DNA from 2 places in the Halobacillus sp. Cin3 genome. Region 1 is predicted to be linked to the other one. Evidence: a T-box and tRNA genes for the amino acid it is inferred to sense, from the RefSeq annotation. Region 1 holds a T-box; the other holds one or more tRNA genes.
The links. The T-box of region 1 lies ahead of QMA39_RS07270 (valine--tRNA ligase). A T-box ahead of a tRNA ligase gene usually reads a tRNA of that ligase, here a tRNA-Val.

Region 2: it has a tRNA-Val gene. The T-box ahead of QMA39_RS07270 (valine--tRNA ligase) is inferred to sense a tRNA for this amino acid. The anticodon was not compared.

Annotation. Positions count from the first base shown of each region.
Region 1 covers NZ_CAMZMV010000001.1:1,347,426-1,355,954, reverse strand. The annotation lists gene hemC (hydroxymethylbilane synthase) at 1-321, shown strand, start outside; gene QMA39_RS07295 (uroporphyrinogen-III synthase) at 321-1,097, shown strand; gene hemB (porphobilinogen synthase) at 1,100-2,086, shown strand; gene hemL (glutamate-1-semialdehyde 2,1-aminomutase) at 2,104-3,390, shown strand; gene QMA39_RS07280 (LysM peptidoglycan-binding domain-containing protein) at 3,563-4,522, shown strand; gene QMA39_RS07275 (hypothetical protein) at 4,519-4,707, opposite strand; T-box leader at 4,834-5,055, shown strand; gene QMA39_RS07270 (valine--tRNA ligase) at 5,143-7,785, shown strand; gene QMA39_RS07265 (folylpolyglutamate synthase/dihydrofolate synthase family protein) at 7,844-8,529, shown strand, end outside.
Region 2 covers NZ_CAMZMV010000005.1:208,606-216,004, forward strand. The annotation lists gene QMA39_RS16420 (MBL fold metallo-hydrolase) at 1-286, shown strand, start outside; gene QMA39_RS16425 (DUF421 domain-containing protein) at 273-950, opposite strand; gene QMA39_RS16430 (GNAT family N-acetyltransferase) at 1,054-1,482, opposite strand; gene QMA39_RS16435 (YjcG family protein) at 1,488-2,003, opposite strand; gene QMA39_RS16440 (alpha/beta hydrolase-fold protein) at 2,039-2,767, opposite strand; tRNA gene QMA39_RS16445 (tRNA-Val) at 3,003-3,075, shown strand; gene QMA39_RS16450 (biotin/lipoyl-containing protein) at 3,229-3,474, shown strand; gene QMA39_RS16455 (DUF2254 domain-containing protein) at 3,529-4,857, opposite strand; tRNA gene QMA39_RS16460 (tRNA-Val) at 5,290-5,362, shown strand; gene QMA39_RS16465 (hypothetical protein) at 5,543-5,815, shown strand; gene QMA39_RS16470 (DUF4257 domain-containing protein) at 6,038-6,367, shown strand; gene QMA39_RS16475 (hypothetical protein) at 6,390-6,878, opposite strand; gene QMA39_RS16480 (SDR family oxidoreductase) at 6,990-7,399, opposite strand, start outside.

The DNA of each region.
Region 1 (8,529 bases):
TGCCGTGAAGAGGATAAAGAACTGCGTGATTTTCTTATGAAACTGAATCATGAATACACGCAGACGACAGTGGCGGCCGAACGGAAATTCCTCCACGATTTGAATGGCGGCTGCCAGGTTCCTATTGGTGGATACGCGTACCGGAAAGGCGATGACATCGTCCTTACCGCTTTAGTGGGAACGCCGGACGGGAATACGATCCTTCATGAAACCGTAACCGGACAGGATCCAATTGAAGTCGGCAGACAAGCGGCTGATCTTTTAAGAGACCAGGGGGCACAGGAAATCGTTGATCGTGCCAAAGAGGAGTATGGTCAGTAATGGACGCGCCACTGCAGGGGAAGAACATCCTCATTACTAGAGGCAGATCCCAGGCGGCGCCGTTGAAAGAGCGGATCGAGGAAGCGGGCGGTGTTCCAAGACACACCCCGCTTCTCGCTTTTCAATTGAACGATCAACAGAAAAACGAACACATAGAAGATGAACTTCACGAATTTTCCTGGATTTTTTTAACCAGTTCCAATGCCGTGAAGTTTTTTTTCAAATGGCTGCATAGATATGGCTTGGTTCTTCCTGATCAGGTCCGTATGGCTGTCATCGGCACAAAAACAGATCGGGCGCTGCAGAGGTATGGAAGAAAAGCGGATTTTTTGCCTGCATCCTTTCAAGCGGCTAAAATGGAAGAGGAATTTTTTCAAATGTACCCGGATCCGGGAAAGCTTTTATACATACGGGGAAACCGTTCCCGGGACGTTCTTCCGGAAGCTTTTCGTAAACGTGGCGTGTTTTTCAAATCGCTGACCGTTTATGATACGCTGTTATTGACGAGTAATCAGAAAAATATTACCAGCTGGCTGGAGAACGGGGACCTGGATGCCTTAACGTTTACAAGCCCGTCCACCATACAGGCTTTTAGAGCGGTGACGAAGGGCAGCCGGGAAAGTGGGTTGTCCCTGCCCTGCTTCTGTATCGGACCGACGACGGCCCGGAAAGCGGAGGCGGAAGGGTTTACCTGCGTGTTTACTCCGCCGCAGTATACCATAGAACACATGGTGGAACAGATGGTTTTCTATTTTAAGAACGAAAGGAATCGATAGGAATGAAAGATCTGCAATTTAAACGGCACCGTCGACTGCGCCGTACGGAATCCATGAGGGCCCTCGTAAGAGAAACACATCTGCGCACAGATGATTTGATCTATCCGATTTTTGTCGTCGAAGGCCGGGATATTAAAAATCCAGTAGCTTCTATGCCGGGAGTCCATCAAGTGTCTCTTGACCACTTGACGTCCGAAATGGAGGAGCTTGTGACGCGAGGCATCCGTTCAGTGATCGTCTTCGGAGTTCCTGGACATAAGGATGACGTCGGGAGTGAAGCTTATAATGAAGAAGGCATCGTCCAGCGTGCGATCCGCCAGATTAAAGAAGAGGTGCCTTCCTTGACCGTCATTGCTGATACGTGCCTGTGCCAGTATACCGATCACGGCCACTGCGGCATCGTTCGTGACGGGGATATCGATAACGATGAATCCTTAACCTACATTACCCAGACAGCTGTCACCCAGGCACAGGCCGGTGCGGATATTATTGCTCCGTCCAATATGATGGACGGCTTTGTTGCAGCCATCCGCCTGGGACTTGATGAAGCCGGCTTCAGCCATATTCCAGTGATGTCCTATGCCGTGAAGTTTGCGTCCGCCTTTTACGGACCATTCCGCGATGCTGCTCACAGCTCTCCTCAGTTTGGAGACCGCCGTGCCTATCAAATGGATCCATCCAACCGACTGGAAGCTCTTAGAGAAGCAGAGTCTGACGTCGAGGAAGGCGCTGACTTCCTTATTGTCAAACCGGCACTGGCTTATCTCGATATTATGCGCGAAGTGAAAGACCGTTACAACCTGCCTGTCGTCGCCTACAACGTCAGCGGCGAATATTCCATGATCAAGGCTGCTGCCCAGAACGGCTGGGTCAATGAAAAAGAAATCGTCCTTGAAAAGCTGACCGCTATGAAGCGGGCCGGTGCGGATTTGATCATTACGTATTTTGCTAAAGATGCGGCAGACTGGCTGAAGGAAGACCAATCATAAGAAGGAAGGTGCTGACGATGAAAAACTTTGATCGTTCCAAACAAGCGTATCAGGAAGCTGTAGAATTGATGCCCGGGGGAGTCAACTCTCCAGTTCGTGCATTCAAATCCGTAGGCATGGATCCGATTTTCATGGAAAAAGGAGAAGGCTCCAGGCTCTTTGATGTCGACGGCAACGAGTATATCGATTATGTCCTGAGTTATGGCCCGTTGATCCTCGGCCATGCCGATGAAAGGGTGACCGACGCTTTAACAAAAGTGACGGCCCATGGAACAAGTTTCGGAGCGCCGACAGAGATTGAGAATCAACTGGCTGATCTCGTTCGCGAGCGCGTTCCTTCTATTGAAATGCTGCGTATGGTCAACTCCGGGACAGAAGCTACGATGAGTGCCTTGAGAGTGGCACGCGGCTATACCGGCCGGGATAAAATCCTTAAATTTGAAGGGAACTATCATGGTCATGGAGACTCTCTGCTGATTAAGGCTGGATCCGGGGTGGCGACACTCGGACTTCCTGATTCGCCTGGTGTTCCAGCTTCCATAGCCCAAAACACGATTACGGTCCCATACAACGATCTGAAAAGTGTCCAATATGTCTTTGAAGAGTACGGGGATGACCTGGCGGCGGTCATTATTGAGCCGGTTTCCGGAAACATGGGTGTAGTCCCTCCGAAGGAAAGCTTTCTCCAGGAGCTTCGCCAGCTGACCGAAGACAATGGCACGGTTCTGATCTTTGATGAAGTTATGACGGGCTTCCGTGTCGGCTATCACAGTGCTCAGGGCCATTTCGGTGTCACTCCGGATATGACCTGTCTTGGTAAGGTAATCGGCGGCGGACTTCCTGTCGGTGCCTATGGTGGGAAGCGTGAAATCATGGAACGTGTCGCGCCGGTTGGTGATATCTACCAGGCAGGGACGTTATCAGGAAATCCGCTTGCCATGACGGCCGGGTACCAGACGATATCGGCGATGACAGAGGAAGCCTATGCTTCCATCAGTGAACGTGTGGATCAGCTGATTGAAGGTTATAAAAAGGCGGCCGAAACCTATGACATTCCACTTACTGTTAACCGCGCAGGTTCCATGGTCGGTTTCTTCTTTACCAACGAACCTGTCTATAACTTTGAAACGGCCAACCAATCTGACCTGGACATGTTTAAGAGATACTATCAGGGTATGATTCAGGAAGGTGTCTATCTTCCACCTTCCCAATTTGAAGGGATGTTCCTTTCCGTGAAGCACACGGAAGCAGACATTGAACAAACGATTGAGGCGGTCAACAAAGTATTTTCAACACTTAAATAAACACCCCTTTTAGAAACAGGCAGCCGTTATCATCGGCTGCCTGTTTTCTTTTGAAAGAAGACCGGTGGGTAGCAGGATGTTTTACGGCGATTCCTCCCATTCATGTATATAACGATATCTTCCGCATAAGGTGTTAGTAGAGAACAGGAATACCTTAGGGAGGGACTCTGGATTGCCGAATAAACAAAATGTATTTTCCTTTTATCTGGATGAATCGATATGGTTTCAGGAAGGACAGGGTGTAAGAGAGCTGATTGGTATTTCTTTGGAGCCAGATATTACGATTGAAGACCGCGGAGATGAAGTCTGCCTGAAGGGGACCGTTGATCTCGGCGGTGAATATATTCCGACGGGTCCTCAATCCGAAGCGGAGCCATCGGGAGCTTCGGGAGCAAGGGTGATGGACAGCGTCGAAGCGCAGGAGGATGGTGTCTACGTCTTTTCCCACGCTTTTCCAGTAGAAATACGGGTCCCGTTGGAGCGTGTTTCCAATTTGGATGATGTGCTGATTGATATTGAGACGTTTGATTATGAACTGCCGGCTGACCGTCAGCTCCGCCTTCACGCACAAATCACGATTAACGGAGTCGAGGAAGCCCGGAATGAAGCGGCCAATGATGATGCGTTCGATGAGCCTGTCCAGGCGGGACCTGTCAACTTCAAGGAGGAAACGCCGGAAGCGGAGCGGGCGGTCCCCGAAAAAGAAGCCCCTGTATTCCGGATGAACGGACAGGAACAGGAAGAACAGGAGCAGGAGGATGACGGACGCTGGTTTTACAAGAAATCACAAAGCTTTCCTGAATTTTTCGGAACAGAGCAGGAAGCTGTCCATGACATCCAGCCTTCCTCCGATAGTACGTCAGACTGGGGAGAGGTCAGTGTGGAGGAATCCTCAGAGTCCAGTGAATCTGAGGCGGCCCCTGGTGGGATGGATGGCATCAAACAAATTTTCAAGCACTTGTTCCCGAACCGTGAGGATACGTATACTCGGATGAAAATGTATATTGCCCAGGGGGAGGAGACCTTGACATCCATTGCTGAGAAGTATGATGTTCCGGTCAGACAGCTGGAGCGTGTGAACAGCTGTGATGAGGATGTAGCCCCTGGACAGATTGTGTATATTCCTGATTAAATCCATTTGTATTTAAAAGCCAGCCACAGACCGATGACGAGTCCAAGAAGGAAAATATCGAAGGTCGTCGGCCAGAAAATGGTACGTAAAGCCTGGAAAATCACAATCGGAAGCAGAGAGGTTTCAATGACAATCAACCACGTCTTACACCATGGAGGCAGCCGGTAGCGGTACATTCGGCTCATCTGTTCACCTCGTTTCTTAAATCCAGAAGCCCGCAGGCCCTGTCTGCGGGCTTCTGCATATTTTTTGTCAGACAGTTGACTAAAGACGTATGTTCTATATACAATATGTAATATAGTCTTTATACGTGAAATGCTTAGATAGGGAGTAGTACGTAATCATTTCTTTCAGAGAGGAAAACAAATGGTGGAAGTTTTCCATGAACCCTGATTATGAAAGTCGCCCTTGATGCAGCTTCTTTGAACATGAGTAGGAGAAGCCGGTTCGAAGCCGTTATGATTGTGAGTGTGCAGGAGTCTCTCCTGTGAAATAAGGTGGTACCACGGAAATCAAACCCTTTCGTCCTTTTACTGGATGAAAGGGTTTTTTTATTTTCTCGCCTGGTAAACCCCTTGCAGAGTGTAATGACTGATATCAATTAAAGGAGGAAGATCAGAATGAGTGAACAGGATCTTTCAATGCCAACCAAATATGATCCGGCCGCTGTCGAAAAGGACCGGTACCAGTACTGGGTGGATGGGAAATTTTTTGAAGCGGAAGGTGATACGGACAAAGAACCGTATACCATCGTTATTCCCCCGCCGAACGTTACAGGAAAGCTTCACCTCGGCCACGCATGGGATACGACCCTGCAGGATATTTTATCCCGTGTGAAGCGGATGCAGGGCTATGATGTCCTGTGGCTGCCCGGGATGGACCATGCCGGTATCGCTACACAGGCGAAGGTGGATGCCAAACTTCGTGAACAGGGGGTTTCCCGTCACGACCTCGGCCGTGAGAAATTCCTTGATAAAGCATGGGAATGGAAGCATGAATATGCGAAGTTCATCCGCGCGCAGTGGGAAAAGCTCGGCCTCGGCCTTGATTATTCCCGCGAACGGTTTACGCTTGATGAAGGTCTTTCAGATGCTGTTAAGGAAGTATTCGTTACTTTATATGAAAAAGGCTTGATTTACCGAGGGGAATACATCATCAACTGGGATCCGGCTACACAGACGGCTTTGTCGGACATTGAAGTGGAGTACAAGGATGTCCAGGGAGCGTTTTATCATATGCGCTACCCGCTGAAGGATGAAGAAGGATCCATAGAAATTGCTACGACCCGTCCAGAGACGATGCTTGGGGATACCGCCATTGCGGTTCACCCGGAAGATGAGCGCTACAAGCATCTGATCGGTAAAAAAGCGGTTCTTCCTATTGTGGGAAGAGAAATTGAAATTGTCGCTGATGACTACGTCGACATGGAATTTGGTTCAGGTGCTGTGAAGATTACGCCGGCTCACGATCCGAATGACTTTGAAATCGGGAACCGCCACAGCCTTGAGCGTGTGCTCGTCATGAATGAAGACGGTACGATGAATGAAAATGCCGGGGCGTACAAAGGTATGGATCGTTTTGAATGCCGCAAGCAGATTGTCAAAGATCTTCAGGAGCAGGGCGTCCTGTTTGAAATAGAAGATCATATGCATTCCGTCGGTCACTCCGAAAGAAGCGGCGCTGTAGTCGAGCCCTATCTTTCCACACAGTGGTTTGTTGATATGAAGCCGCTGGCGGATGCCTCCGTTGACCTTCAAAAAGGAGAGGAAGCCGTTCAGTTTGTTCCGGACCGTTTTGAAAAACCATATCTGCATTGGATGGAGAACACCCGTGACTGGTGTATTTCCAGACAGCTGTGGTGGGGCCATCGCATTCCGGCCTGGTACCATAAAGAGACCGGTGAAATCCATGTAGGCAAGGAAGCGCCGAAGGACCCGGAGAACTGGAAGCAGGATGATGATGTCCTGGATACGTGGTTCTCTTCCGCCCTCTGGCCGTTTTCAACGATGGGCTGGCCGGATGAAGACAGCAGTGACTACCAGCGCTACTTCCCGACCAACGTTCTCGTAACCGGCTATGACATCATCGGTTTCTGGGTGAGCCGAATGATTTTCCAATCGCTTGAATTCACTGGTGAACGTCCGTTTAACGACGTTCTCATCCACGGGCTTGTCCGTGATGCTGACGGCCGTAAAATGAGTAAATCCTTAGGAAACGGTGTCGATCCTATGGATGTCATAGAGAAATACGGGGCGGACTCACTCCGTTACTTCCTGTCCACCGGCTCATCACCAGGCCAGGACCTGCGATTCCACTGGGAAAAGGTGGAGTCGACATGGAACTTCGCAAACAAGATCTGGAATGCCTCCCGTTTTGCTCTGATGAACATGGGCGGGTTGGAATTTGAGGATATCGATCTATCCGGAGAAAAATCCGTTGCGGATCAATGGATTCTTACACGACTCAACCAGACGATCGAGCAGGTGACGACCAACATTGATAAATACGAATTCGGGGAAGCCGGACGTCACTTGTATAACTTCATCTGGGATGATTTCTGTGACTGGTATATTGAAATGGCCAAACTTCCATTGTACGGAGAAGATGAGCAGCGCATTCATACTACGCGTTCGATTCTGGCTTATACACTGGATCAGACCATGAGAATGCTTCATCCATTCATGCCGTTCATTACAGAGGAAATCTGGCAGCACCTTCCTCATGAAGGGGAATCCATTACCCAGGCATCATGGCCTGCCGTAAGAGAAGATTTCCATAATGAACAGGCGGTTGCGGAAATGGATCGTCTCGTTTCCATCATCCGTTCCGTTCGTAACATCCGTGCGGAAGTGGATACACCAATGTCCAAGCAGATCCAGCTGCTCATTCAGGCGAAGGATGAGGATGTTGTTCAGGAGCTCGAGAAGAACCGCTCCTATGTAGAGAGGTTCTGCAACCCGAGTGAACTGACGATCGCCACCGATCTGCAGGCCCCTGAAAAAGCGATGTCCGCCGTTGTTACAGGCGCTGAACTTTATCTGCCGCTGGCAGGCCTGATCAATATCGAAGACGAAATCAAGCGTCTGGAGAACGAATGGAAGAAATGGGATCAGGAAGTGACTCGTGTGCAGAAGAAGCTTTCCAATGAAGGCTTCGTAAGTAAAGCCCCTGAGCACGTTGTTGAGGAAGAGCGGAAGAAAGAAACCGATTATCTCGATAAACGTACGAAAGTGGAAGCACGTATTAAAGAACTGAAAGCATAAGAGGAGAAGGAGGGTATTCTACGGAATACTCTCCTCTTTTTAAAGAGAGGGAAGACCTATGAATTACGAAGAAGCGGTTCAATGGATACACGCAAGGGAAAAATTCAAAATCAAACCGGGCTTGAAAAGGATGGAATGGATGATGAAGCGTCTGGATCATCCAGAACAGAAGATAACCGCCGTTCATATAGCAGGCACGAACGGCAAGGGATCCACGGTTTCGTTTTTAAGGCATATCCTGCAGGGGCAGGGTCAATCGGTAGGTACTTTTACCTCTCCGTATATTGAAACGTTCAATGAGCGGATCAGTGTGAATGGCCGTCCGATTTCGGACCGTGAGCTTGCAGAGACTGTCGGGCAGATTCGTCCATTGTCGGAGGAACTGAAGCAGACCTCGCTCGGAGAACCGACGGAATTTGAAGTGATTACGGCTGCGGCTCTTTTGCACTTTTCACAGTTGGACCTGGATTTTGTCCTGATGGAAACAGGGCTTGGCGGTACGTATGACTCTACAAATATCATTCATCCTGTGTTGAGTGTTATCACGAACGTCGGTCATGATCATATGAACATCCTCGGCTCTACAATCAGTGAGATCGCCGGCGAAAAAGCCGGGATCATCAAGCAGGGAGTCCCCCTTGTCACCGGTGCCTCCCAGCAGGCAGCGGTTGATGTCATTGCCGCAAAAGCGGAAGAGTGTGGAGCCCGTATGTATGGATACGGGAAGGAATTTCACGCGGATCA
Region 2 (7,399 bases), on a different contig from region 1:
CGGGTCATTTGAAACGGATCCCTCTGAAACGATCCGTCAGAATATCGTCTATCATCAACGTATCCTCGATGCTGTCCAGTCGGCAGTGGAAGCAGGAGGAGAGGTGACGCACGAAGAGCTGATTTCTATTCTCTGTACGAAGTGGGATGTGCAGGCGCCTGCGCTCGGGCAGTGGCTCTTATATCGGACGGCTGTGACTGCTTATGCCGTAACCTTGAAAAAAGCAGAAGTGATTCAAGATCGTCTGGTTGATCATAAGTGGGTATTTTCCGCTATAAGCCGATGACAAACAATGTTTGGTCACCATCCTGGAACTCTGCATACAACACTTCCTCTGGCGTCTCGTAATCCTGGGCTTTCAGCTGATGATGCAGCCATTTCTCATCAAGCCCGGCTTCCTTCAGGTTATCCCAGATGACTTCCCCGTCGCTGATGATGGTGCGGGGAAGCGGGACGGGAAGGGGAGGGAGGTTCAAATCGCTTCGGCTGACATTTTGCGAATGGGAGTTTTTCAACACAGAAATGGTTCCATCCGTTTCCAAAACAGCATACTGCACATCCCTGATTGAGAAGACGTCCTTGGAGCGGAGGAGATGTTGAAGCTGGTTGATATCCAGCTTATTTTTTTTGAGCTGCTCGCGGTCAATCTTTCCCTGATAAATCACGAGGGATGGGCTTCCTTCAAGAAGCTGCCGGGATCCTTTAAACTTTTCTGTGATCATCTCTGTTGTGTAAATGAGGACGCTCCATAATATAATGGCAAAACCGATGTCGAGAATACCGACGTCAGGATCGTAAAGGGCATTTCCCACTAGCTCTCCAAGTACAAGTGCGGAGATGAAATCAAAAGCTGTAATTTGAGTAATCTGGGATTTTCCCAGTACCTTAGTCATCACAAACAGCGCGGCAAACCCGAAAAGAGTTTCCACCGTAATTTGTATATATTCCATGGAAGCGTCACGATCCTTTTTTTTCGATCTTCTATGCTTCATTGTAGACAAAAGGGGTGGAATATAAACGAAAAACTCCCGCCTTTCCATAGGCGGGAGCCGGTTATTTATTCAATTCTTTGATCATCGTGACATGCGGGATGCCGGCATCCATGAATTTGTCTGAAATCGTGACATAACCGAGGGCCCCATAAAAGGTTTCGGCTTGTGTTTGAGCATTGAGTTTCGCTTTATCATACCCATAGTCACGCACGGCTGCTTCCAGCTTTTCAATCATCTGTCTGCCGTAGGAGTGGCCTCGTTTCTCCTTCAGGACACAGATGCGCTCGAGCTTCCCGTATCCGTGGACAAACCGGAGACGGGCTGCGGCTACCGGTTCATCGTTCTCATAACCGGTGAAGTGAAGGGACGCTTCATCATGCTCATCGATTTCAAGTTCTTCAGGTACCTGCTGTTCTTGTACAAAGACGATTTTTCTCACCGAGTAGGCATCGTCCAGCTGTTGTTTGTTTCTGACCTGACGGATATCCACAGTCTTCACCCTCTGCCAAGGCGGAATGTCTCGTAGACACTCCATGCGCCGTTTTCAAGTTGGTAAAGAAGCTGGAAACGATCGACCTGATCCTGCAGATCGAATTTAAGCATGGTGAGGCTGCCGTATACATCGGAAAATTCCTCGTCTGAAAGCTTCTGAGCAATCGTGATGTGCGGAACGAAGGCGAAATCTTTTTCTTCGGGCAGTACACCAGTGTAAAGTTTATCATTCAAATCAAAAATTTCATCGGATGGTTCAATCTTCAGATAGATGGTGTTGGTTACGGGCGAGAAGGAGCTTACCTTGTACACCCCGTAGGAGAATGGCTCTGTGTTCTTGGCAATTTCCCTCAGCTGCGGGATGATTTCACTTTCAATCTGATCTTCCTCCGCTTCAAACGCCTCTTTCATCGTAATGTGAGGAGGAATCAGCGCGTAATGAGGGTCATATCGCTTGCGGTAAGAATTCGCTACATCTTGTACTTTTTTTGATGGAAACACTGCTATTCCGTATTTCATTGAACTAACCTCCTGATTGTCCCATTTTAAAACGTTTATTCACCACTAAATATGTTCAATAAAGCCCGTTCAAAATCCTTCTGCCAGGATCCCCAAGTATGACCGCCATCCAGCTCATGGTACGTATAGGAGACCGGTTTTTCCTGTAGAAGATCCTTCAGCTTTCGGTTTGGTTCAAGAAAATCCATCCGCTCACCAGTTGTCGTCTCCACGTCCGTTTCCTCCAGACCGATGGTGTGATCGATGGTTAATGAAGAAAGCTGCCGGCCCGTGTTGACGACTTCCAGGACGTGATCATCGACATAAGGACTCTGCATGATGACATTTCCGAAAATATTCGGAAATTTAACAGCTGTCATTAAGGCAAGGGTTCCGGCAAGGGAATCTCCGGCCAGTGTGCGGCCTCTTCCCATATTATACCCGGGAAGCTGTTCATCAAGAAATGGGACGACCTCCCGGATGAGGAAGCTGACGTAGTCTCCCTGTCTCGGGCCGTCAGGATGGTATTTCTCCCTGCGGTCGTATTTATCCTTGTAATGTATACCAATGAAAATCGTCCGTTCCATACGTTCCTCCCTGTGGAGCTTATCGCTCAGAGTGGCGGCACGCCCCATGGAGTAATAATCGTTTCCATCCTGCATGATACAGAAATGGTACTTGTATAGAGGAGAGAAGTTGTTCGGCGTATACACACGAAGGGTCATTTCTTCGTCTAAGTACTGACTGTTTATCGTGTACTCGGTCATGGATCCGTCTCTACCCATAAATAGACCACCTCCTTACAGCACGGAAGTATATGAAAAATTCCCGCTTAAAATTCGATGTAAACGTTGCACTTCTTATTTTATCATAGAATTGTTGAAAAAGTGGAACAGATCAAGAACCCAAATCATGGGGGGAGGTGGGCTTGTTGAAAAAGTTTGTCGAATCATGTTGACTTCGATTGTCATTCATAGTATATTAATCTTTGTCAGCAAAAAACGACAAATTTCTACATAAGATTCCGTAGCTCAGCTGGGAGAGCGCCACCTTGACAGGGTGGAGGTCGTTGGTTCGAGCCCAATCGGAATCATCATACAAAGTGCCGGAGTGGCGCAGTTTCTCATCCAGGGAGAGGCTGCGTCACTTCTTTTTATTTTCCGGTCATCTTGTCCTCTTCTCCCACATATGCTGTTTCAAACGCCCTGGGCAGGACCGGGCGTGGTAAGAACAGGAGGAATGAACCATGCGGCCGGAAAAAATCATTTCCCCGTGTTATGGAGAAGTGACCGAAATCCTCGTCCAGAACGGGGAGTATGTCTATGAATGGGAACCCCTTTTTGTTATTAAACGGGACGGGACAGAGTCAGAGGTAGCGGTGGGCATCAGCGGCAGCCTGAAAAAGCTTTATATTAAAAAAGGTGATAAAGTGTCACCTGCAACCCTTCTTGCTGAGATGGAAGACGATATGATTATATCCGGCAGCGATTAATACAACAAAGAACCGTCCGGTATGTGGACGGTTCTTTGTTATTTGGCACACTGGTTATGAAGCGTCATTGCTTTTTAAGGAAATGGCTGTACCACACGCATCGGCCAGCTTCTGTGCCTGATGGTTAAACCGCTCAAAATCAAGCTCGTCCATATTCTCTACATCGACGGCCTTGATGATATAACAGCCGAACTGCCACACATCGTCCTGCACCTTCTCTTTTTGTATAAATGCCAGTTTGTACAGTACTTCCATCACCGAGTTCATGACCGACACATCATGATGGCCGTAAATCCGAATTTGATAGAAGCATTTATACAAATATTCACGGAAGGGTACGGGCTCTGCGATAAGACGCAGACTTCCTTCTTCGTCCGGGTAATACCGGATCGGCTCATACACATCAGCGAGCTCAATCAGCAGGGAGCCGATCCGGTTGATGCAGTTGGTAGCGGTGTGAGGGTCATTAAGGCTCGGAGAAATAGCGCGGACGGCTATTTCCACAAGCTTTTGAAGGGAAAATTCGATATCCTGTATGTCGACCCGCTCGTTACCGATGGCCACAAAGTTTCTGGCTTCTTCATAGTTTGAATCCTCTTGATCCGAGGTGCTCCAGTAATAAAACAAAGGCATACCCTTCTGTATATACTCCCCCATGGAAAAAGCGGTTTCCATTAAGAGGTCATTGTTCTCTGCCCATTGAATCAAGGAAGCGTAGTGGACACTTTGTACGTATCCGGATTTCCCTGTAGCAATGATTCCTTTGTCTGTGCTTTTTCGTTTTTCAATATCTTCCTTGTTCCAATCTGTGTAACTGTCATAATTTTTCTGTGAAAAAGTCCGGGTGATCAATGCCGATGTGCTCTTCCGAATGGTTCCGATTAAATTGTTCACTTTAATGAAACGGGAAGAGTGGTGGATGAAAATGATAAAGAAAGCAAGGCAGACGACAGACACGAAAACGGTTAGAAACGGACTGATTAAACCGGATCCGGAATCCTTCCCAAGCAGGAACAACTGCAGCAGGGAAAAAATGAAGCCGAAGGAGAAAACGCCCAACACGTGCTGGGTGATCCGGCTTTTCATAAAGTCCTGCAGTGTCCTGGGAGAGAATTGAGTGGTATAGGTTGTAAGGACAACCATAATGGTGGAAAAACTGATGGTTGTCATCGTTAAGATGGAAGTTACGAGCGATCCGTACAGTGTCTGAGCCACTGAGCTGCCTGTAAGGAGAAAATCGGGAAGGGCGTCCTTCCAATTGGATACAATCCACTCATCAAGAAGTATGGAAATCACAACGCTGAATATGGAAATCACGCTGTAAATGGCGGGAAGAAAAAGAAAACTGTCTCTCAAATCAATCCATCGTTTGCTGTTATTCATGTGAAAAACCTGCCTTCTGTATAATCGTTCTCTTTCTATTATGAACGAAATTTTAAAACCTACAAGAACGAAGGTTCCATGCATCAGCAAACCTCTATATCGTGTTCTACAACATAGAGGTTTTTGATTATTTTCGGAATGTCTCTTCGTGAAAACCAAGAGAGGTGGTCAGCATAACATGGGTATTTTTTTGTTGGTTTGCGGTCCTGCACGCGTGTCTGTATTAAGAATCCTTCAGGGATTTGAGAAGGTATGCAAAAGAAAAGGGCATAGACCGATCAACAGCTGTCCGCATCACATAGTAAAATAAGGGATTGGGGCATTTCCTTTGCGTATTTACAAACCGTTAAAAAATTCTTCACACTATATTGACACTTCGATTTTTCCGTAGTATATTATTACTTGTCACCAGGAAAGACCCACTATTATTTTGATTCCGTAGCTCAGCTGGGAGAGCGCCACCTTGACAGGGTGGAGGTCGTTGGTTCGAGCCCAATCGGAATCATACAAACCCACGTGCTGAAATGGTACAGTTTCTCGTCAATGAGAGGCTGTACCATTTCTTTTTTTATTAGAAGAAATTTGGATTCTCTAACGTGGTTCGTTACATATTCTTGTATAATGGGTAATAAATAGAAATCAGCTCCATTTAATAAATCTCTTCAGGAGGTGCGGCAGGCAGGATATGGGGAAAAAGAAAAAAGATGAAGAATTCGATGATTTGCTGGATGCTTTCAGAGAAGCCGTTTCATTGGAGGAAACCCGGTACTATTACATGAAGCTTCAATTGTTTCTGGATCACTATGAGGAGAGCAGAGCCGTATTTCAATCTACAGACAAAGTGGAGAAGAAAGACTATGAACCCTTACTGCAGGGAATGATGGAGGCCACTTCCAAAAAAGAAGTGGATTACTATGAAAGAGAAATCCAGCACTTGCTTGATGTGAAAAAAACTTAAAATTACATTTATTGTTATTTGAAGAACAAAATTGAAAAGAAGTATTTATTTTCTTGTTGGAATATTGTACACTGAAGGTAGCATGTTCATTATAGTAACTTTTCGTTTATACAATAAAAGACTTATCGAGGCGGCCTGCTTTGGTGGATGATTAGTGCATAGTTCTTATGTTTCTAAATATCTTCCAGCGGCCGCCTTTTTAAGTTTAGGGGGATCAATAATGTGGACACGCTCCTGATTGCCGGTTGTATCGGAGGGATGACAGGCGTTGTGGCTCATTTGATGAGAAACGGAAAGGTTTTGGTTTTCCCGAGGAGGCGGAGACGTCCAAAAGGCATTTATCTCGGGTTTTTAGCAGATTTTTTAATTGGCGCCGCAGCGGCGGTTTTTGCTGTCACATACCTTGTACCGGAGCCGGGCATGCTGCGGACTTTGATCGGCATATCGATCCTGGCCGGGATGACGGCAGAGAATGTACTTTTGAAAAGAGAATTGAACGTAGAAAAAGCGAAAGTGGAAGGATTGGACCGGATCAATCAGCGTTTAAAGTGACCGGACCCATCCTTTTTTTGTTTCAATCCACCAGAATCATAAAATGATCATGCTCCGTATCGACAGGCGCTGCTTTAAAGATGCTGGTATACACCGCCTTTAACTCCTCATACAACACCTTCGAATGAACCGTTGTCAGATAAGTATCGGGATTTTTTTGGTAGGCTTTCAGTTTATGTAGATCCAAATTGACGGTATACGAGTAAAAGAGATCCTGTGATCGTAGAAAAGGTTTTTCGCACGGGGTTTGACCGTCATCTGTAAGCGGGGAACGGCTGTGGATCCGCAGCTTTTTTGGTGAGGCATCCTCTTCCCATTCGCTGGACACCCCGTAGAATGTAGCAAAGGGAGGTTCTTTGCTTTGATCGATATATGTCGTCTGAAAGCTGAACTCAATGGCACCTTCCCTGCCGGTTACTACACAGAAGGCAAGGTAGGTCCGGTTGGATGCTGTACCTTGAGCGAGGTCTTCTTGATTGCTGAAACAATGACAGAAACTGGTTCGGGCCATAAGCGACACCATCCTTCCCATACAATTATGGATAATTATAACACGTCCACCATTCCGTTAGTCGGTTAAACAGCGTTCGGTGAACGAAAAAAAGCCGCTTCCGCAGCTTTCTTATCCGTTGACGGGTATTCCTCCGTTTACATGCAGCATCTGACCTGTAACATAGCTGGAATCACTGGAGGCCAGATAGACATAGGCAGGGGCCACTTCCCTCGGCTGACCTGGACGGCCCATGGGATTGTCCGAACCGAATTCAGACACTTTTTTCTTGTCAAAACTAGCTGGAATCAACGGCGTCCAGATCGGCCCGGGGGCCACCCCGTTGACACGTATGCCTTGATCGATCAGTGATCCGGCAAGGGAGCGGGTGAAAGAGGTGATGGCACCTTTCGTTGATGCATAATCAATGAGCTGATCGTTCCCTTTATAAGCTGTCACCGAAGAAGAGTTGATGATACAGGATCCTTTCTTCATATGAGGCAGGAGGGCTTTCGTCATATAAATGTAGGAAAAGAAATTAA